Regions from separate parts of the Vibrio sp. TRT 29B02 genome, predicted to be linked through region 2. Evidence: riboswitches for the same ligand, from Rfam matches in the RefSeq annotation. Region 2 holds a riboswitch; each other region holds the start of a gene.
What was found. Region 2 has a riboswitch for thiamine pyrophosphate ahead of thiD (bifunctional hydroxymethylpyrimidine kinase/phosphomethylpyrimidine kinase). Riboswitches for the same ligand answer to the same signal wherever they lie in the genome.
Positions count from the first base shown of each region.

Region 1: linked by a shared signal. The riboswitch ahead of thiC (phosphomethylpyrimidine synthase ThiC) and the one ahead of thiD (bifunctional hydroxymethylpyrimidine kinase/phosphomethylpyrimidine kinase) in region 2 are both predicted to bind thiamine pyrophosphate.
Region 3: linked by a shared signal. The riboswitch ahead of thiB (thiamine ABC transporter substrate binding subunit) and the one ahead of thiD (bifunctional hydroxymethylpyrimidine kinase/phosphomethylpyrimidine kinase) in region 2 are both predicted to bind thiamine pyrophosphate.

Region 1 is NZ_JBNJOJ010000033.1:15-7,414, reverse strand. It holds gene thiH (2-iminoacetate synthase ThiH) at 1-1,024, opposite strand, end outside; gene ACQEXT_RS17585 (thiazole synthase) at 1,044-1,814, opposite strand; gene thiS (sulfur carrier protein ThiS) at 1,819-2,082, opposite strand; gene ACQEXT_RS17575 (HesA/MoeB/ThiF family protein) at 2,079-2,870, opposite strand; gene ACQEXT_RS17570 (thiamine phosphate synthase) at 2,860-4,194, opposite strand; gene thiC (phosphomethylpyrimidine synthase ThiC) at 4,194-6,134, opposite strand; TPP riboswitch at 6,283-6,381, opposite strand; gene crcB (fluoride efflux transporter CrcB) at 6,456-6,842, opposite strand; partial or broken gene ACQEXT_RS17555 (multicopper oxidase family protein) at 6,956-7,273, opposite strand.
Region 2 is NZ_JBNJOJ010000025.1:24,459-31,858, forward strand. It holds gene ACQEXT_RS15215 (PhoX family protein) at 15-1,892, shown strand; gene ACQEXT_RS15220 (hypothetical protein) at 2,284-2,436, shown strand; gene ACQEXT_RS15225 (LysR family transcriptional regulator) at 2,504-3,391, opposite strand; gene ACQEXT_RS15230 (HDOD domain-containing protein) at 3,484-4,314, opposite strand; TPP riboswitch at 4,427-4,536, shown strand; gene thiD (bifunctional hydroxymethylpyrimidine kinase/phosphomethylpyrimidine kinase) at 4,636-5,466, shown strand; gene ACQEXT_RS15240 (phosphatase PAP2 family protein) at 5,609-6,352, shown strand; gene ACQEXT_RS15245 (VOC family protein) at 6,483-6,968, shown strand; gene ACQEXT_RS15250 (hypothetical protein) at 7,086-7,400, shown strand, end outside.
Region 3 is NZ_JBNJOJ010000014.1:83,227-90,626, forward strand. It holds gene thiQ (thiamine ABC transporter ATP-binding protein) at 1-355, opposite strand, end outside; gene thiP (thiamine/thiamine pyrophosphate ABC transporter permease ThiP) at 339-1,943, opposite strand; gene thiB (thiamine ABC transporter substrate binding subunit) at 1,953-2,960, opposite strand; TPP riboswitch at 3,013-3,133, opposite strand; gene ACQEXT_RS10670 (flavin prenyltransferase UbiX) at 3,187-3,810, opposite strand; gene mpl (UDP-N-acetylmuramate:L-alanyl-gamma-D-glutamyl-meso-diaminopimelate ligase) at 3,825-5,177, opposite strand; gene fbp (class 1 fructose-bisphosphatase) at 5,486-6,502, shown strand; gene ACQEXT_RS10685 (DUF2799 domain-containing protein) at 6,548-6,907, opposite strand; gene ACQEXT_RS10690 (gamma-glutamylcyclotransferase family protein) at 6,971-7,318, opposite strand; gene tamB (autotransporter assembly complex protein TamB) at 7,334-7,400, opposite strand, start outside.

The sequences.
Region 1 (7,400 bases), on a different contig from region 2:
TCTCAAACTGTTCAAGCTCCGCGTCATTTGAAGCGTATCCCCCAGGCTGAGTTTTTGACGCCGCTGACATACTCGTAATACCTAGTGATAAAACATTATCTCTAAACTGAGGTGACTCTCTGGTAGAAAGTGACAACTCAACTTCTGGATTGAGCAATCGATATGCGCAAATAAGCTGGACTAACTGTTTATCGCTCATAACAGATTTCGGTACAACGGAGCTTTCTCCCCCCTCACATGGTCGCAGCCGAGGAAAAGAAATTGAGTAACGTGATTGCCAATACGTCCGTTCGAGATAGTCGAGATGTGCTGCAACGTAAAAACAATCAGTGCGCCACTCATCCAAACCAATTAGAGCTCCGATACCAATTTTGTCGATACCAGCCTTAGCTAATCTATCTGGCGTATCCAACCTAAAGTCAAAATCCATTTTATTGCCACGCAAATGATGTTTGGCATAAGTGGAAGCGTTATAAGTTTCCTGATAGACCATGACCGCATCCAAACCGAGTGTTTTAAGCTCTGCGTATTGATGCTCCTGTAATGGCTGAACCTCCATAGCTAAGTAGTTAAAGCGCTGCTTTATTAGTGGAACCATCTCCCTAAAGTAGTTCATGCCTACCTTAGTCTCATGCTCACCAGTTACCAGCAGCACATTGTCAAACTTCATACGCTTTATCGCCTCGACTTCTGCCTCGATTTCTGGCTTATTCAATGTGCGACGTTTAATGCGATTCTCCATAGAAAATCCACAATAGGTACAAGCGTTGGCACATAAGTTTGAAAGATAGAGCGGTATATAGAGCGACATCGTGTTACCAAAGCGTGTACGTGTCGCTGAATATGACAGTTGGGCCATTTGCTCAAGATAGGGCTCTGCTGCTGGAGAGATTAGCGCTTTAAAATCTTCCAAGTCTCGCCGGCTCTTAGCCAAAGCATTCTCAACGTCTTTGGCGGTTTTGGCATAGATCGACATCGAAATATCATGCCAATTGTATTTTTTGTACTGTTCAACAAAACTCATTCGCTCTCCTCACTGCTGTTTACGACAGTTGATCGAGAAATGATGTGAGAGGACTAGATGCAATCGCATGGTTTGCTTTTCCTGCGAGTCCTGCTTCAAATGCCATGCGACCAGATTCGACGGCCAATTTGAATGCTATCGCCATCTCTACAGGATGAGTAGATGCCGCAATCGCTGTGTTGACAAGCACGGCATCTGCACCCATTTCCATCGCGAGTGCAGCATGAGATGGTGCACCAATACCAGCATCGACAACAACGGGGACATTCGCTTGGTCAATAATGATCTCAAGAAAGTCGCGCGACACAACACCTTTGTTGCTGCCGATTGGCGCTCCAAGAGGCATAACAGCAGCGCACCCTACTTCCTCTAAGCGCTTACATAACACCGGATCAGCATGGCAATAAGGTAGAACGATAAAACCATCTTTAACCAGTTGTTCTGCTGCAAGCAGCGTCTCTATTGGGTCTGGCATTAGGTACTTAGGATCAGGATGGATTTCCAACTTAAGCCAGTTGGTTGCTAACGCTTCCCTCGCTAAATGAGCTGCGAAGATTGCGTCCTTTGCGGTTTTTGCACCAGAGGTGTTCGGAAGTAAGTTAACACCTGCATTGATAAGTGGCTGCAAGATATTATCTTGCTTATCGTTAACATCAACACGCTTAAGAGCCATAGTGGCTAACTCAGAGCCAGATGCCTCAATGGCTTTTACCATCAACTCACTATTGGCGAACTTCCCTGTTCCGGTAAACAGACGAGAGCTAAATTTTTTGTCGGCAATTTTAAGCATTGATTCAGCCCCCTGCTATAGCTTGAAATAGAGAGATGCTGTCTCCCTCAATGAGAATGGTATTGCTCCAGTCACTGCGTGGCACAACCTGATTATTGATCGCAAATACGTACCCAGAATCCGTAATGGCAAACTGGGTCACTATGTTTTCTAGGTTACAGCCAAAAGGTACAAGCTGTGGAATTGAATTGATCTCAATGGTTATCGTCGAACTACTGGTACTATCTAGCGAATTAGACGACACCGAAACTTTATTTGATGTACTCATATTTGCACCTCTGAAACTTTAGTCTGACTTAACGACCCACAAGCAGAACATTGACTATCTCTGTTTATCGATAAGGTTTGCCAAGCAAGCTTTAACCCATCAAATAGATGTAAGGTTGCGGGCTGAAAGTGAAACTTGCCGGTAACTAAAAGCTGAATTGCCGCGATGGCTTGATAGTTACCCATTGTGCCAACAACAGGACCCAGCACTCCGCTCTCGCTGCATCTAACCGGATGTGTTAGCTCATCGAACGGGAACAAACAGCGATAACAGCCATTTTCGGAGTCGGAATTACGATAATCGAATACGGAAAACTGACCTTTCCATCCTATTGCCGCGGCCGTGATCAGAGGTTTGCGCTGTTCAATACAAGCTTGATTGGTCATCTGTCGAGTCGTCATGTTGTCGCTACAATCCAAAACGACATCAGCAAGCATGACCTCGAGACTCAATTGCCGACTATCTAGTCGTCTATTGATCGCTCTAATAGCAACGTTAGAATTCAACGCTCTAATTTGCGTTTGAGTCGCAATGACCTTTGGTCTATTGACGTCCTGCTCCCGATATATGACTTGACGATGCAAGTTACTCGGATCAACCACATCATCATCGACAATCACTATCTTTCCTACCCCTGCGCCGGATAGGTATAGACTCGCAGCACTGCCTAATCCACCACAACCGATGATTAATACGTGTGCTTCTGATAACGCCAGCTGCCCTAGTTCAGCAAACTCAGGTAAGGCGATTTGGCGCTGATATCTAACAAATTCTTCATCACTTAGCATGTGTAAGTTCCTCTGAATTGTTTTTGTCTCGAACGCTGTGCTTACTCATTACTTGTTGAAAAAACTCTATAGCCTGCTCTATTGAGTCAGCTTCAGTGATTGCTCTGACTACCGCGAGACTGGAAACCCCACACTGCCAAACTTGATGCGCATTTGTTTGATCAATACCACCAATCGCTACGGTAGGAAGTCCTTGGTTCCCATGATAAGGAATGGTATCGATCAATTGCTGGTATAGAGCCAACCGAACCAATCCTTGTGGTAATGAAGGCATTTGCTTTGTGGTTGTTGGGAATATATGCCCTAAGGCGATGTAACTCGGATAAATCTGCGCTATACGTAGCAACTCATAATACCCATGTGTCGACAGCCCAAGACATACTCCAGCTTCTCTCAGTAGATCGAGGTTGGACTGCTCTATATCTTCTTGTCCAAGATGAACACCGAAGGCACAGTGCTTTATCGCCAGCTGCCAATAGTCATTGATAAACACCTGAGCGTGGTACTGGCGACCAAGCGCTACAGCTCTTTCTATTTGCTGCTCTAAATCATGCCGATGTGGATCTTTAATTCGTAGCTGAATCGTCTTCACGCCTAACTCAAGTAAACGCTCGATCCATTCAACACTGTTAACAACAGGATATAGACCCAACGCTAACTTCGATAACGATGGAAAAGATAAGGCTTGATTTGCAGTCGACCAATTCACATCAATACCAAGTCGTGAATCAGTTAAAACAGGTACAGGAAAATGAGCATAGGAACTTGGCCATGTTTTGTTGAACCCCATCCTTGGATTGGAAAGTGTTTCACGTGAAACATCATCACAGGAAGCCAACATTGCTCGGGCTAATGTCAGTGCATCTTCAATAGGAAAGTCCAGAGCAAGTAGTGTCAGCACCCACACAAAATGCGCTTTGGGATGAAACAAGAGCGAAGGCGCAGCGGAAAGTGCTCGCACCTCCCCTGTGTCTGGATGCCTCCAGATATCGAACTGCGACAGAATGCAACTTACATCGCCTTGCTCAGCATCTTCTACATCGATATAAATAGAATTCTTGGGTTGCTCTAGATATCTCTCAATATCAATCGAACCATGATAGTAAAGCACGTAATCTAGAAGCACCTGACCATCATGCTTAGATATTAAGTCTGTACTGATGTGAGTGATATGTTGGTCGCGAACAAGTTGGAAATGTAGAGTTGGGCTAACGCCCAACTCAATACACTCGATATCAAATCCTTGTTCTCTAGCCAACAACAGACATTGCTGAACATTCCCCGTCATTGCAATACATGACGCAGGTATAAGGATTTTCATCACTACTCTGCTACCTCTGGCTGAACAGCAGGATGGTACAACTCTGAACCTGTAGAACGAAATTCTGCCGATTTTTGACGCATTCCTTCCAGCGGGTCATCGAGCATTTTTATCGATATAGCTTGATCTGCTGCCACCTGTTCGGTGTCTTTAGCATACTCACGAACTTCCTGTGAGATCTTCATAGAACAGAACTTAGGACCACACATTGAACAGAAATGAGCAACTTTGCCCGACTCTTGTGGCAGAGTCTCATCGTGGAAAGCACGCGCTGTATCTGGGTCTAGCGCTAGGTTAAATTGATCCTCCCAACGGAACTCAAAGCGAGCTTTTGACAAAGCATTATCACGAACCTGGGCACCAGGATGCCCTTTCGCTAAATCTGCCGCATGTGCAGCAAGCTTGTAGGTAATCATCCCGGTTTTAACATCTTCTTTGTTAGGCAAACCAAGATGCTCTTTTGGCGTCACATAACAAAGCATTGCGCAGCCATACCAACCTATCATCGCAGCTCCAATACCAGAGGTAATGTGGTCGTAGCCTGGAGCAATATCAGTTGTGAGCGGACCAAGTGTATAAAAAGGGGCTTCATGACAGTGTTCTAGCTGCTGATCCATATTCTCCTTGATCATATGCATTGGGACATGGCCTGGCCCCTCAATAATGACCTGAACATCGTATTCCCAAGCTATCTTGGTGAGTTCACCAAGCGTGCGTAGCTCAGCAAACTGAGCTTCATCATTAGCATCAGCAACTGAGCCTGGGCGAAGACCATCACCTAACGATAGTGCGACATCATACTTCGCGCAGATCTCGCATATCTCGCTAAAGTTCGTGTAGAGGAAGCTTTCTTGATGATGAGCTAAACACCATTTGGCAATAATGGAACCGCCCCGCGAAACGATACCTGTTACTCGTTTGGCCGTCATTGGCACATATCGAAGAAGAAGTCCGGCATGAATAGTAAAGTAATCAACACCTTGCTCCGCTTGTTCGATTAGCGTATCACGCATCACCTCCCAGTTAAGGTTTTCGGCAATACCGTTCACTTTTTCAAGAGCCTGATACATAGGAACCGTACCAATTGGCACTGGACTGTTACGCAATATCCACTCTCGTGTTTCGTGTATATTGCGCCCTGTTGAGAGATCCATAACCGTATCGCCCCCCCAACGAGTGGCCCACACCAACTTCTCAACCTCCTCCTCGATAGACGATGTAACCGATGAATTGCCGATATTAGCGTTGACCTTAACTAGAAAGTTTCGGCCAATAATCATAGGTTCAGACTCTGGATGGTTGATATTAGATGGGATTATTGCGCGTCCATGAGCAACTTCATTACGAACAAACTCAGCGGTAATGTCTTTGGGCAAGTTGGCACCGAAACTTTGACCAGGATGTTGTTGATTAAGCACTTCATCACGATACTTGGCGCGTCCCATATTCTCGCGCAAAGCGATGTACTCCATCTCAGGAGTAATTAATCCTTTACGGGCGTAGTGCAGTTGAGTCACACAGTGACCGACTTTAGCGCGTCGAACTCTTGGTAGATTGCCGTAACGAAGGTCATCTAACGTTTCGTCTGCCAATCGCTGCTTAGTGTAAATCGAACTGACATCGTCAAGAATTTCAGTATCGCTACGCTCTTCAATCCAAGTTTCTCTAAGCTTAGGGAGTCCGTTATACAGATCTATTTTGTGGTTTGGATCGGTATAGACACCGGAAGTGTCATAGACGCGTACAGGTTCATTAGGCTCAAAGATGGGGGATTCTTTAGTGCCACCGATTAGACTATCAGACAGCGTGATTTCTCGCATAGGGACCTGAATGTCAGGACGAGTGCCCTCTACGTACACTTTTTGTGAATTAGGATACGGTTGAACAGACAACGTATCGATGAATTGTTTAGCTTCCAGTCTCGCTTGTTTGCGACTCGACATAGCATTTTTCCTTGCTTGTTATTCTAGATAAAAAGATTTTGGATAAAAATGCTTGGCGGAAAGATGCGACAAGAGGTATCGAAAACAGTGCTAAAAGTATGACTGTTTACAGAATCGATATTTGATATTAACCAGTTTGATACTGGTTAAGGTATCTTCTCTTGTTCCCTTCGCAGATACTAATCTGATCAGGTTCAACGGATCCCGAATTAACGGTCTCAGCCTTATGGCACTCCGACAAGTAAAGCGAGTATATAAAATCGGCTTGGTTAAACCAAGCCGACCTGTACAAAAATTGTTAAAAAAATGAACAAAAAATCACTACGAACTTTTGACCAGTAGATGAAATCCTACCCAAGCAGCAGAGATACTCAACGCGACATTGAGCAACACGTTCAGTCCCATCTTGAAAAATGCGCCTTGCTGCATGAGTAAAACGTTATCCATCGAAAAAGTAGAAAACGTAGTCAAGGCACCTAAGAAGCCAAGACCGATAATCTGTCTCCATGGCTCTGGTGCAAGAAGCTCGTTCTCAAACGCTGCAATCAGCAAGCCCATTATAAAAGAACCCACCACATTAACGGTTAGCGTACCGTATGGAAAGCCTCGACCAAACAGCATGATACATAACTCAGATATCAAATAACGCGAACAAGCACCAAAGGCACCCCCCACTGCGATAAAACCAAGAATAGAAAGCTGACCCATAACTCCCCCAAAAACTATTTTCTGGTTGATATTGTATCGATCATCGATAAATAATCGACCAAAATTCATAGCATCTTAAATCAAACAAAGTTTGAAATTTAAAAGGTTACAGGTGTCACTAATGGAGCTGGAATATTATCTTTGCTCATACCCTCCCACTCAAATACAAAATCAATTAACTCTGCATTATTAAGATCAAGCTTAGGAATTGGATTCAAGGGAATAACGGGAATCACTGACTGATCAGGCAGATCAGATTCGATCACCGAAAAGGAACAGAGAGGAAATGGAAAAGGCCCTTTCATCTGACGCACAAAAATGCGCTCTCCAGCCGCTGGAGCGATAAAGGTGATATCAACCCTCATTCCGGGTCTAATCTTATGCTGAGATAGCTTATAGAGCGTTCTAATCATAGACATAATTACCCAGCTCATCCCGAGACCCAATTAGCGTACAAGCCGGAAGAACAGAAAGGGCTGAGAATGCAAAAAGGCCCTAGTCTTTCGACTAGAGCCTTCTTAATTATGGCAGGGGTGGAGAGATTCGAACTCCCAACAC
Region 2 (7,400 bases):
GCAAGGAGTCAGCAATGTGGGATCGTGACAGTCAGGATTCTCAATTCAGCCAAATGATCGACGCGTGTTTATCACGTCGTCGTTTTTTAGCTGGTACCGCAGCCGTTAGTGCAAGTGCATTTCTTTCACTAAACCCAATTACTAAAGCTTTTGCCGCTAACAACGACAGTTCACTGCTCAACTTTGAAGCGGTTCCTGCTTCGACGGCCGATGCGTTTATTGTACCTAAAGGGTACAAAGCAACGCCGCTGCTGTCGTGGGGAGACCCTATTTTCCCAGATGCCCCTGAGTTTGACCCGAGTGGTAAGCAAGGTTCTAAGGCTCAATTGCGTCAGTTTGGTGATAACACGGATGGGATGAGCCTATTTCCTATTAGCGAAGACCGAGCGGTTATCGCGGTAAATAATGAATACACCAATTACGATCTACTGTTTGATCATGGTGGTAAAGCCATGACTGCCGACGATGTGTTAAAAGCTCAGGCTGCACACGGTGTTACGGTATTTGAAATCATTCGAAAAGGCGGTGAGTGGAAGCTGGATAAAAATGGCATGCGAAACCGCAGAATTACAGCCAACACTGAAATGAAACTCACCGGGCCTGCGGCTGGTCATGATTTAATGAAAACTGAGCTGGATCCTTCGGGAATGAAGCCGCTGGGCACGTTTAATAACTGCGCGAATGGTCAAACGCCTTGGGGAACATACCTAACTTGTGAAGAGAACTTCAATGGCTACTTTGGTACTAGAGCGAGTGCTGATCTTAGCGCTGACCATAAACGCTACGGAGTAAAAGCCGCACCAAGTAAGTATCAATGGCACGATAGTGATGAGCGTTTTGATGTTGCCAAGCACCCGAATGAACCTCACCGTTTTGGTTGGGTAGTAGAAATTGATCCGAATGACCCTACATCAACCCCACTGAAGCGCACGGCTTTAGGCCGATTTAAACATGAAAATGCTGCATTATTGGTGGATGACAGCGGTCATGTTGTGGTGTACCTAGGCGATGATGAGCGTGGTGAGCACCTGTACAAATTTGTTTCTAAGAACACATACCAGCCGGGTAATGACCAAGCGAATCGCAATCTACTTGAAGAAGGCACATTGTATGTGGCGAAATTCGAGATGGATGATAAACAACTGCGCGGTAAAGGTCAGTGGATCGAGCTTACACATGGTAAAAATGGGCTAACAAAGCAGAATGGTTTTATGGATCAGGCTGAAGTGATGATCTTTGCTCGTCGTGCGGCAACGCAAGTGGGGGCAACAACCATGGATCGTCCTGAGTGGGTCGCGGTTCACCCAGATAACAAGCATGTATTCTGCACCTTAACCAACAACAAAAACCGTGGTGTTAAAGAGGGACAGCCTGTAGGTGGTCCTAACCCGCGTAAAGAAAACCACTATGGTCAGATTGTGCGTTGGATGCCGAAGAACGGATCTCACATCAGTGACAATTTTGAATGGGATCTCTACTTGATTGCCGGTAACCCACAAGTGCATCAGGGTAGCCTGTATGCAGGCAGTGACAACATTAATGCAGATAACATGTTCAACAGCCCTGATGGTATTGGTTTTGATAGCGCGGGTCGCTTGTGGATTCAAACCGACGGCAATTACTCGAACAAAGGAAATTTTGCGGGTCAAGGTAACAACCAAATGTTGTGTGGTGATCCTATGACGGGCGAAGTGCGTCGTTTCCTTACTGGCCCAGTTGCTTGTGAGATTACCGGTCTTACCTTTTCATCAGACTATAAAACCATGTTTGTTGGTGTTCAGCACCCAGGTGAAGATGGGGCACCTTCGAACTTCCCTGGCGGGGGTAGCACTAAACCGCGTTCAACTATTATGGCGATTACCCGAGAAGATGGTGGCGTGATTGGCGCATAAACACTCATAAACTGGGTTTTAAAACGGGGCTTTGTGCCCCGTTTTTGTGTTGCTACAGGCGAGTTTGCGATAATTATGCATGTGTAGGCATAAAATTTGTGATCATCTATTCATTCACCACTAAATATAGTTGCTTCACGTGTACGGTATCACTATATTGAAAAGGTATCTCAGTAACTTAAAGGTGTAGAGAATCGAGTAAACTCCCAAAGTAAATACGAATAAACTGAACCCAAATCGACACACAGGGCTTAACGAACCCATCGTTAAGAGTGAATCGACAAACGTAATAGAACTAAGTATTTCCGTAGGCCTTTTGCTTTATCTTTCTCAAAAAGTCACATCTTCAAGTTATCGATACTTTGTTGATAACCACGGAGGAGGTTTGGTTATGCTATCACTTGGTCTTGTCGCTTTAGGCGTATTCGTATTCTTTTGCAGTTGGATAGTTCAACATGGTGTCCCCGTGTTGGGAATGAAACTCGATGAAGACGATTTGTTGCTGATCTCCGAGATGTCTGGTGAAGATGTTCTCGAGGCGTAAATGATGAAAAGTACAAAACACGTGAAAAAGGAGCCAGTGGCTCCTTTTTGCGTTTTATCCCTCTCAACTAATTCAACTGATTTTTCATGACTTGCCTAATGGTGTCAAAGCGAGCCGGAATTTGTCGGTGTCGTTTAGTCAGCAGATAGAGAGTTTCAATCACTTCACTTTTGGGCTGGTAGACTGCGATTTGCTCTTTGAGTGGAAAAGCCTCTAGAGCGCTTTTAGGCAAGATAGTAAACCCATGTCCTTGCGCGACAGGCAATAAAATCTGACTCAGTTGATTGATGTATCCCGTCGTCGGGATTTGATTGATATTGATCGCGGCAAGTTGGCTTTCCCCGCAGCGTGAAAAATAGAGCGACAAGTAGTGTTCGGCATCAGGGTGTCTGATCAGTCCGAGCTCTTTAAGCGCTTTTTCATCGAGTTTTTTGGTCATCTTTTCTTTAGGTAGCATCAGGCATAACGGCTCAGAACCAAACTTATGTGAATCAATACGTGGATCAGTAGGCTCGTTTGCCACAATCCCCAAGTCGACCTCGCCCTTGATGACGTCGGCAAGGATTTTGTGGTGAGGAGCCGCTTCCAGCAGGGGAATCAGCTCTGGGTGTTTACATTGTAAATTGAGCAGATGAGGGTAGAGCAGTAACGCCAGTGAACCCGAACAAGAGACAGACACCAGACCACTGTACGGATCGTCTTGGCTAAGTGAACTCAACATCTTTTTTTGTTCAGATTCTAGTTGGTTGGCGTAGTCATAGACTGTCCTTCCCGCTTCTGTGACGACAAATGTTTTGTTGTGTCTTTCGATTAACGCATGTCCGCAGATGTGTTCTAGTTTTTTGATATGCTGACTGACACCGGGTTGCGTCATAAACAGTTTTTCTGCGGTTTTGGTGAAGTGGCCGGTATCAACCAAAGTGACAAATGTTTTTAGCCAAGAAGGGTTTAGCATCAATACGGTCCATAACAAAAAATTATCTAACCTAGTTTAGGTGATAACACATTGTTTTGGTAGGGGAAGCGAGCCTAGGCTCGCCGTACGATTTACGCTGCGTTGAGCTCTATCGCTAACGCTTTTCCATTGCCGCGAAATTGATCTATGGTCGAGGCAAATGACGTGGAGATATTGAGCAAGCGTGAGTCGGGATGCTCGGCAAGATATCGGCTCTTGCCCTCATCACTTTCTAACTTGTCCCAATCGCGATGAATCGAACGGGCAAAGTGTAAGGTGGTGGCCATTTTAGGTGAAATCTCTGCATCGCGTGGTTGGTCAAAATTGGCGATGGCGTCGATCATGACATCTGGGAAGTGCCAGCTCTTGGCTAACTTCGCTCCTAATGTTGGCGCAGTGATATCAAGAATTTCTTCCTGAACTGCGATGGCATTTTCTCCTGCTTCTACCCGAGCGGTGATGATTTTGGCCTGTTCTGGAACCAGCGCATGGATCATCAGTTCACCGATATTGTGCAAGATACCTGTGGTAAAAGCTTCGTCTCCATCCATATCGGTCACATTGGCGATCTTACTGGCAATAATGGAAACTTCAAACGTCTCTTCCCAGTATTTACTGATATCTAAGGTTGGTAGCTTAGGAAATACCCCTGACAGCACTGAAACCACAACTAACGTCCTCACCGGTGCAGTACCAACGCGAACCAGTGCCTCGTTGACTGAGGATATCGTTTTGTTACCGCCAAAATGCGCAGAGTTGGCTAATCTGAGTAAGCGTGCGCTCAAGACCTGATCGGTGGCAATTTTATTGGCAAGAAGTCTGAAGTCGACGTCGTCTTTGGTCACCATGTCTAGCAGTTCTTGAAGAATTTTTTGAATCCTTGGTAGCTCGTTCAAACGAGATAGTAGTGCCTCCTGGCTCATAATTCTCTCCTTATTCACGTGAGCTAAACTACTATAGTTCACAATGGACGCCCCCTCCATCTGACGGATAAATAATTGATGTAATCGGTGAAAGTTTATTGTTATGATTTGTGACCAATAGTCGGGGAGCCTGCCCAATAGGATTAAGGCTGAGATCGCAAAGCGAGACCCGTTGAACCTGATTCAGTTAGCACTGGCGTAGGGAACTATATGTATATCGACCGTTCGGTCGTCATACTGGCATTCGATGGAGAAATCGGCTCATTGAGCTCTCTCTGCTCATCGCCATAGGTTCTTGTACGTCTTGTTGTAGGAGCCAAAATGCCACACTCTCAAGACACACCACCTATTGTACTCACTATTGCCGGCTCAGATAGCGGTGGTGGTGCTGGTATCCAAGCCGACATTAAGGCGATATCCGCGACGGGCAGTTATGCCTGTTCAGTCATTACGGCGGTTACCTCGCAAAATACACTCGGTGTTAGTGCCATTCATCCTATCCCTGTCGAACATATTGAGAGCCAACTCGATGCTGTTTTCTCCGATCTTAATGTGGTTGCTGTCAAAGTTGGAATGCTCGCGGACGCTGATATCATCGCGATGGTCGCGAGAAAAATTCGTTACTATCAACCCAAGTATTTAGTGGTGGATCCGGTCATGGTTGCAACCAGTGGTGACCCATTATTAGCCCAATCGGCGGTCGAAACATTGAAACAGCAGCTCCTTCCTTTAGCGGACTTGATTACCCCGAACTTGCCTGAATGTGCCGCTTTGACTGGGAGGGATATTCCTCACAATGAAAGCCAGATGACGGAGACGATCGATGCACTCAAAGCGCTAGGCGCTAAAGCGGTATTACTCAAAGGTGGCCACTTGAAGAAAACTGATAAGAGTAGCGATCTGTTGATTGAGCAAAACAGCAGCGAAGTGTTGAGCGCCAAACGAATTGAAACCAAAAATACCCATGGCACGGGGTGTACTCTCTCATCAGCGATTGCCTCTTATTTAGCTCAGGGTCATCGCCTACATAAGGCGGTGTATCTCGGCAAACAGTATATCTCTCAAGCCATCTCTCACGCAGATCAGCTTAAAGTGGGGCAAGGACATGGCCCTGTAAACCATTTCTTCTGTGGTCATGTCAATGTTCGCTAGCCGCATGAGTGATAAAGTCCCAAAGCGTGATCGGATTGGTGGAGGTGAGTTAACTTTCACCAATTTGACATTGAACTGATAATTTCTGCCAGTGAAGTAAACTACTATTCCTTCTCCTCTTGTGCTGCTGTGAATCTATATCGTGAAAAATCTGTTGAAAAATAAGCGTGATGGTCTGGTGCTGCTTGTGGCATTTTTGCTGGTTATCGCGCCGATGTCGTTAATTGTGAGTCATATTGATCTACTCAGTGAAGTGAATGACTTTACTGGGATAGTTTTCACCGTACTGACTGACTCTGCGGGTTCTTCAGGTTTTTTGTTTTCACTATCGCTTTTGGTGTTTATCACTTGGCGAATAATAGGCAACCATCCAGAATTCATTAATAAAATGGTGCAACTAGCGATTATTCTGGTGATCGGTTTTGCTGCTAAAACGGGCTTAAAGCATTTGACCGAAAGCCCACGCCCATACACCGAGTTGCTCGCGCATCAGTTACTCATCCCCAAACCAGAACACTTCTACAAACTAGACTCCTTGCAAAAATCTCAAGTGATAGATGAGATTTCGCAACAAGTCACCGAGTGGAGAACCCGTCACTGGCAGGGCGAAAAAGACTACTCATTTCCATCAGGACACACGATTTTTGCGGCGATTTGTTTAGCGTTTTTTGGTGGTATCTTTGTTAGCAATAAACGCTACACACTTGCGGCTTTACTCGGTTGTTGGGCTGTCGCTGTTGCCTATAGTCGATTGTGGTTAGGTATGCATAGGCCTATCGATTTAGTCGGCTCTGTTGTATTCGTTGCGGCGGTTTATGCTGCTGTTCCCCGATTTGATTGGGCAGTCAATAAGCTGCTTTCTAGGCGGATGAGTACGACCCACTAGCCAAGTAGTGGAGAATTTATTATAAATTTTTGTTATTATTTTTATAATTAATGATAATTTCAAGTAATTCTCTGCGCGCCATATACTCTGCTCATCGAAACAAACAAATGAAATGTATTTGGAGCAGATTATGAAAATGAATCACGTGGGCATCATGGTTGGCGATATGGATCAAGCGGTTGAGTTCTACACTCAAGCTCTAGGTCTTAGCATTGTGATGAACAATACTAAAGTTGTTGAAGAACGCGAGACGGCGATTGGTCGCATGTGTATCGCAGTATTCGGTGAAGGATTTAAAGGTTTCAACATCGCCCACTTAGTGACAACTGATGGCATCGGCGTGGAACTATTTGAAATGAAAGAGCGTCAGGAACGTCATGAGGTTGATTTCTCGCGCTTGGGTATCTTCCACTTTTGTCTACAAACAGATGACTTCGAAGGTGTGATGGAAAAAGTTGAGAAATTTGGTGGTAAGGTACGTATGGATGTGATGCGCTACCATCCAGAAGACGACAGCAAGCCAGCAAAAATGGTCTACCTAGAAGACCCGTTTGGTAACTTGTTCGAACTTTACTCACATACTTATGAAGAGACATACGCTTCAGATTACGAGTAATCGTCGACGAATTTAGAGAGGATTGGTGCTGCACCAATCCTTTTTTCTTGCCATAAGCTCTTGACCTTTACCTAGGGGTAAGGATTAACATCCAAAGTTCATAGATAAAGGTACGCCATGACTCATCCACTTAAATCATTAATGATTGTGATTTTCAGCATTATTGCAATGTTGATGTCGAGTTATGCCGCCAGTTCTCCGTCGATGGTTTCGATGATGTCTGCTATGGACTCCAGTACGCAGATGTCGCATCAGCAACATGCCACTGACCAGCCTGAATCTTTACAGACAAACAATACGGATTGTCACTCTTTGGTTGAGGAACTTCGAAGTTCACACTCAATCGATAAGCAACCATCAACAAATACGATAAGTTGTTCTAGCTCAGATGATGGCCCGCATCGCTGTTGTGTTTCTGCTTGTTCGACGACC
Region 3 (7,400 bases), on a different contig from region 2:
CGCCAACCTGCTTAGCCGCTTGTTCCACCTGTTTATTCTGCTCGGCAGTCAATTTCAAGCCAGGGTGTAAGCCCAATGCAATATTCTGCCTTACTGTTAAATGAGCAAATAAGTTGTGTTCTTGAAACAACATAGCAAAAGGACGTTGATGAGGTTCTTGCCCCACAAGATTGGCACCGTTTACTTCAATCCGCCCACTACTAGGCTCAATAAAACCCGCAACTAAGGCCAACAGTGTCGATTTACCAGCACCACTAGGCCCCATCAAAGCCACAACAGAACCTTGTGCGACACTCACATCAAAATGAAACAACTCATCATGGTAGTAATAATCGACTTTAGTCAGCGCTAACATAATTTACCTTTGAATTCGCTTTAAGCAGTTTCTCAATCACAGCAAAACAACCGACACTGAGCATTAATAACGTTAAGGAGACTACCGCTGCAGCGTCCATTTGATAGCTACCAAGGAGTTGGAAAAGATACAGTGGTAGTGTGCGAAATTCTTGGCTACCAAACAAGGCAATCGCGCTTAGATCACCGATGGCAAACATAAAGCTAATTGCAAATGCATGGGCGAGCGGCTTCTTGAGCGCTTTCCATTCGACAACCCGAAAACGTTGCCACCCTTTCATTCCTAGACTGGCACATACATATTGGTATTGCTGTTCTATATGCAGCATCGGCTGAGCTAATGTTTTTATCACATAAGGCAGCCCCATCAAGGCATTCACAGCTACGACAACAAAGAACGCAAGGCTAAACACATCGGTAAAACTGCGCAGTAATAGAAACACACCTGTTGAAATCACTAGCCCTGGTGTGACAAGAATAATCGTCCCGATCAACTCTATATGATCCGCGCTCTTTTCCCGTTTATTGAGCCTTAACCTACGGCTAGTAATCAATATCGAGACACCCGCTATCACCGCAACAAAGCTAGCCAGCGTTGCAACTTTTACCGATGCCCATAACGCCAACCAAAAACGGCCATCGCTAAATATCTCTAGCGCCTGCTGATTGAGACCACTCAACACCACCATCAGTAACGGAGGCAAAACAAGTAACATCGCAGCACATATCCACCCCCAGTCCCAACACTTAGATGCCCGAGTGTCTTTACATAGATAGACATATCTAGACTGGCTACCTGGCGTCACCGCCATAGGTTTAGCTAAGCGTTGAATAGCCAAAGCCATAACACCACACAACATCATCTGCCAGATCGCCAGCAGAGCACCGGCCTGTAAGTCAAAATCAAATTTAATCGCTTGATAAATGGCAAGCTCAATAGTGGTTGATTTTGGGCCTCCCCCTAATGCCATTACTGTTGCAAAACTCGTAAAGCAAAGCATAAAGACCAAACCACTGACATGTGGGAGCTGTTGTCGAATACGGGGCCATTCAACCCAACGAAATTTGTCCCAGTGCCCCATCCCGAGGTGAGCACAAAGCTTATGCTGTTGCTGAGGAATCGAATCTAAAGCTTGTAATAACAGACGGGTTGCGTAAGGAAGATTAAAGAACACATGGGCAAGCAAAATACCATTCAACCCATAAATCGAAAATGGGAGTTTACTGTCTAAACTGGTAAATAACTGAGCCACTAAACCACTATTACCATAAATAGCCAGTAGCCCAAAAACACCAACCAGCACAGGTAAAACGAGCGTGGTCGCAAACAGCTTGAGTAATAACGCTTTGCCTAGGAACTGTCGACGCGAGAGCGCGTGCGCCACAGGAATCGCCAAACCTACACTGATCACAGTCGAAAGGAATGACTGGTAGAAGCTGAACTTGGTAACATGACGATAGTAAGGATCACTCCAAACATGACTCACATCGAGAGTTGGCGCATTGACCAGCAATGCACCTAAGGCAGAAATAACAAAGGCCGCGATAAATATCGCGACCCAAATGCCTATTTTGGGAATGTTACGCAAAAGACAACCTTAGAAAGTTAATGCGCTTTGCCACTCACGAATCCATGACTTGCGATTATCCGCCACTTCATCAGCACTAAAACCGAGAGCTTTGCTTGGTACTGTCAGAGTCTCAAAACCTTTCGGTAATGCAACTCCCGTTACTGGATACATCCAGTTACCCGTTGGCATCGCCGATTGGAAACCGTCACTGAGGATAAAATTCATAAACTCATCAGCAAGCTGTTCGTTTTTTGAACCCTTAACTTTGGCTGCCACTTCCACTTGAGTGTAATGACCTTCAGCGAAGTCTGCTGCCGCAAATTTCGCGTCGTTCTCAGCAATCAAATGATAAGCAGGTGAAGTGGTGTACGAAAGAACCAAATCAGATTCACCCTCAAGGAACATCGAGTACGCTTCTGACCAGCCTTTGGTTACGGTAACGGTTTTTTTCGCTAACTTTTGCCATGCCTGAGAAACGTCATCACCGTAGACGGACTTCATCCATAACATTAAACCTTGTCCCGGCGTTGAAGTACGTGGGTCTTGGTAGATAACTTTAAGATCTTCACGAGATTCAACCAACTCTTTCAAGCTCGTAGGTGGATTCGCCAATCTTTCCTTGTTGTAAACAAAAGCAAAATAGCCAAAGTCATAAGGAACAAAGGTCTTGTCATCCCAGCCATTCGGCAGAGTCACAGCACTGGTATCGACATTATGTTGGCTAAGCAAACCCGTTTTCTTCGCTTCTGCCATTAAATTGTTGTCTAACCCCAAAACGATGTCCGCTTTGCTGTTTTCCCCTTCTAGACGTAAGCGATTTAGTATCGATACACCATCATCTAACGCGACAAAATTAACGTCACAGCCACACTGTGCTTCGAATGCTTTTTCTACCGTAGGGCCTGGACCCCAATCTGCGGCGAAGGAATCGTAAGTGTAAACAGTCAAGGTTTTGTCTGCTGCAAGAGCAGAAAAGGACGTTAGGCTAACAACAGCCAGAGTACTGATTGAAATGGTATTTAGAGTGGTTTTCACTGCTCGCTCTCTCCTTGTATGAGCGGCACAGGCTTGAGGGACAATGTGGTTAAGGATGTCCAGACTCAATTCCTACGCCAGCATTATCTGGTTCAGGTACACGGGTCCCGAGCAAAGCTCGATCTCAGCTGAGTCCAATATAAATGGCCTCTATCGCTCCCCGATGAGTAACGGACAAATTGTAATAGTTATGTGACTCAATAGCTAGAGTTGATGAGAAGAACTCTTAACTACGTTGGTCATATCCCCAACGCGGTACCAAGCCCTGCTCAATGCCAAGATGATCTAAAATACGTGCGACCATAAAATCGACAAGATCTTCTATCGAATTGGGTTGATGATAAAAACCTGGAGCCGCAGGCATAATCGTGACACCCATCTGCGACAATTTGAGCATGTTTTCCAAATGAAGAGTCGAAAACGGAGTCTCCCTCACCACCAAAAGAAGCTGTCCACGCTCCTTCATCACCACATCCGCTGCTCGCTCGATTAGATTATCCGACATCCCATGTGCAATCGCGGCTACACTACCGGCTGAGCAAGGACACACTACCATCTGTTTTGGTGCCGCAGATCCCGAAGCAACAGGAGAAAACCAGTCATCCTTGCCGCAGACAACCAGTTTTTCTCGGGCACATTTAAAATGGTCAACCAACGCTTGCTGTGTCGCTTCAGGGTGAGCGGGCAATTTCAGATCATGCTCGGTAGCGAGAACCACACGAGCGGCAGACGAAATCAGCAGATAAACTTGATAGTCCGCAGCAAGTAAGCACTCTAACAGCCGCAATCCGTAAGGCGCACCGGATGCTCCAGTAAAAGCTAAAGTGATGGCTTTATGTTGTTTGTTCATTCTTTAAAACTACGTTATTGAGCCAGTTTATCCACCAGCTTAGTGTGAATACCTTCAAAGCCACCATTGCTCATCACAAGAATGTGATCACCCGCTTTCGCACTCGTCACGATCTTCTCCACAAGTTCATCAATCTGTGCGCTCACTTGGGCAGGTTGGTGGCACTGATTGGCTACATCTTCCACCGACCAATCAATGTTGTCAGGCTGGTAAAGAAACACTTCGTCAGCGGTTGCCAATGATGCCGCTAAGGTTTCCTTATGAACACCACGTTTCATCGTTGCGCTGCGCGGTTCCAATACCGCAATAATTTTCTCTTTGCCGACCTTGTTACGTAATCCACCTAGGGTAAGTTCAATTGCGGTAGGATGATGAGCAAAATCGTCGTAGACGGTCACACCGTTCACTTCACCTTTCAGTTCCAGACGACGCTTAGTATTAATAAATTTAGCCAATGACTCACAGGCCAAATCTGGTGTCACTCCGACATGGCGCGCCGCTGCAATCGCCATCAAGGCATTATCGACGTTGTGGTCACCAACCAAGTCCCATCGAACAATACCCACTTCTTCGCCTTGGAAGAACACCTTAAACTGAGACCCATCTACAATCAGCTTCTCAGCCTGCCAATCGCCCTCTTCACCGCTAAATTCAGTCTCACTCCAGCAACCGCGTTCTAATACATCGGCAAGATCAGCATCTTGCTTAGGCGCGAGAATACGACCATTTCCAGGAACGGTACGAACAAGGTGATGGAATTGTCGCTTAATCGCTTCTAAATCATCAAAGATATCCGCATGATCGAACTCAAGATTGTTCATCACTAAAGTGCGTGGGTGGTAATGTACAAACTTAGAACGCTTGTCAAAAAAAGCACTGTCGTATTCATCTGCTTCGACGACAAAAAAGACACTTTCGCCTAAACGTGCTGAAACACCGAAGTTTCCTAGTACGCCACCAACAAGAAATCCTGGCTGATAACCACAGTCTTCTAAGATCCAAGCAAGCATGCTCGAAGTCGTTGTCTTGCCATGTGTACCCGACACCGCTAGCACCCAACGGTCATGGAGTAGAAACTCTTGCAACCATTGCGGTCCAGAAGTGTAACGAATTTGGCTGTTTAGCACGTACTCAACGCACGGATTACCTCGACTCATTGCATTACCGATAACAACCAGATCCGGTGCTGGGTCAAGCTGATATGGGTCAAAGCCTTCTATGATTTCAATACCTTGCGATTCCAGCAACGTACTCATCGGTGGATAAACATTCGCGTCACTACCTGTCACTTTGTGTCCAAGCTGACGAGCGAGTATCGCTGCGCCACCCATGAAGGTGCCACATATTCCCAAGATATGAATGTGCATAACTGACTTTGTCCTAGGCAAAAATTATCTGTTCATTATGGCGACAAAGCACTGAAAAGCGAACTACTTTGATCACCAATAATGATGTTAACCCATTCAGTTGATTACTCTTCATCCACACAAACTGGCGCGGTCATCAATGCAAGCCGAAGATGAGTCGACAAATAAATTGAGATCTCAAGCAGTTAGTTCATTACCAATAAAAAGATCTTACTTTTAGAATTAACACGGGCACTGATTCAAGATCCGTAAGAGATAGACACTGTCCATCCCCCCATATTTTTGAGCGACTTTTTAAAGGAAAAACCATGTCTGGAATGCGCACCCTTGGCGAGTTCATTGTTGAAAAGCAAGCGGACTTCCCCCACGCTAGCGGTGATCTATCATCCCTACTCTCTTCTATTCGTCTTGCGGCCAAAATTGTTAACCGAGAAATTAACGCAGCTGGCCTAGGTGATATTACTGGTGCTGTTGGCACTGCGAATGTTCAAGGCGAAGACCAGCAAAAGCTAGATGTTTATGCTAACGACAAATTTAAAGCCGCTCTTGAAGCTCGAGATCAAGTGTGCGGTGTCGCGAGTGAAGAAGAAGATGAAGCGGTAGCGTTTAATAAAGAACTCAACAAAAATGCTAAGTACGTTGTTTTGATGGACCCACTAGATGGTTCTTCCAACATCGACGTTAACGTTTCTGTTGGTACTATCTTCTCAATCTACCGTCGTGTGTCCCCTATCGGCACACCACCGACAGAAGAAGATTTCCTTCAACCAGGCCACAAACAAGTTGCTGCAGGTTATGTTATCTATGGTTCTTCAACCATGTTGGTATACACAACAGGTAACGGGGTTAATGGCTTTACCTACGATCCATCGCTAGGTACGTTCTGCCTTTCTCACGAGAATATGATGATCCCACAAGATGGCAGCATCTACTCGATTAACGAAGGTAACTACATTCGTTTCCCTCTTGGCGTGAAGAAATACATCAAGTACTGTCAGGAAAACGCCCCAAGTGAACATCGCCCATATACTTCACGTTATATCGGCTCACTCGTTGCTGACTTCCACCGTAACTTACTCAAGGGCGGTATCTACCTTTACCCAAGTACGCAAAGCCACCCAAACGGTAAACTTCGTCTATTGTACGAGTGCAACCCTATGGCTTATATCATTGAACAAGCGGGCGGTGTTGCCTCTGACGGTGTAAACCGAATCATGGACATCAAACCTACCGAGCTTCACCAGCGCGTCCCTTTCTTTGTCGGGTCGAAAAACATGGTGAAAAAGGTCGAAGAGTTTTTAGAGCTTAATCGCGAAGAAAACTAACCTTTGCACACAAAAGAGCCGACAGTTGTCGGCTCTTTTTCTAGGTTAGAACATCGACCCCGCAGTGGAGTTTCGACCTGACATATAATCTTGACTAAAGAAGGGATCGAGCTGATCGCAAACACCGTGATAAGGTCTTCCTCGCACGCCCAACATATAAGCATTCTGCCCGCAGTAATTAAGACGCCCTTGTTGATAACCTTTGGTGTAGGCGTCATAAAGTGCCTGATTAAAAAAGCTGCCGCTATCTAGCTTGGCAAGTTGCTTCTCAGATTGCTGTATATAACCCTTGTCTCCGCGAGAGAGTCCATAATTGAACCAATCACTCTCTACGCTACTGAGTGGGGTCGGTTGAGAAGCGCATCCCGCCAGCAACAACAACCCCAGTGTTAACATGTATCTCATGCTCTCCTCCTTTACCTTTAGTGGGCAGTTTCCTCGCTACTTGATATAGACTGGAGCAAATTACTACACTTTCTGGCACCAGTCTCCTGAGGCGATTAATACATCTAACTGGCTAATATCTTGATAGATATAGACCCAAGCAAGACCAAATGTTGTCTCTATCTGCTCCCGTCGATAAATGACCGGAACATCTTCGATGGAGTCCAACTGCTCAAGAGTGTGCTCATCTATTAGATAGACCTCGCCGAAAATCGCACTCTGTCCATCTGATACGGCTGGATACGAACCAAGATCATACAAACTGTAAATAGGAGGGGTCGTATGCTTGCCAAGATATTGAGAGTCCTCTAATAGATAATGGTTTCTCTCACCCTGACGTAAGGTTCCATAGACAAAAACGAGATGTTGCATCGCCTTCCTTCGCTCTTAGTTGAATTCAAACTGATACAGTACATCCACTGCACTATCTACACCGGAAATTGCTTCTAAGTAG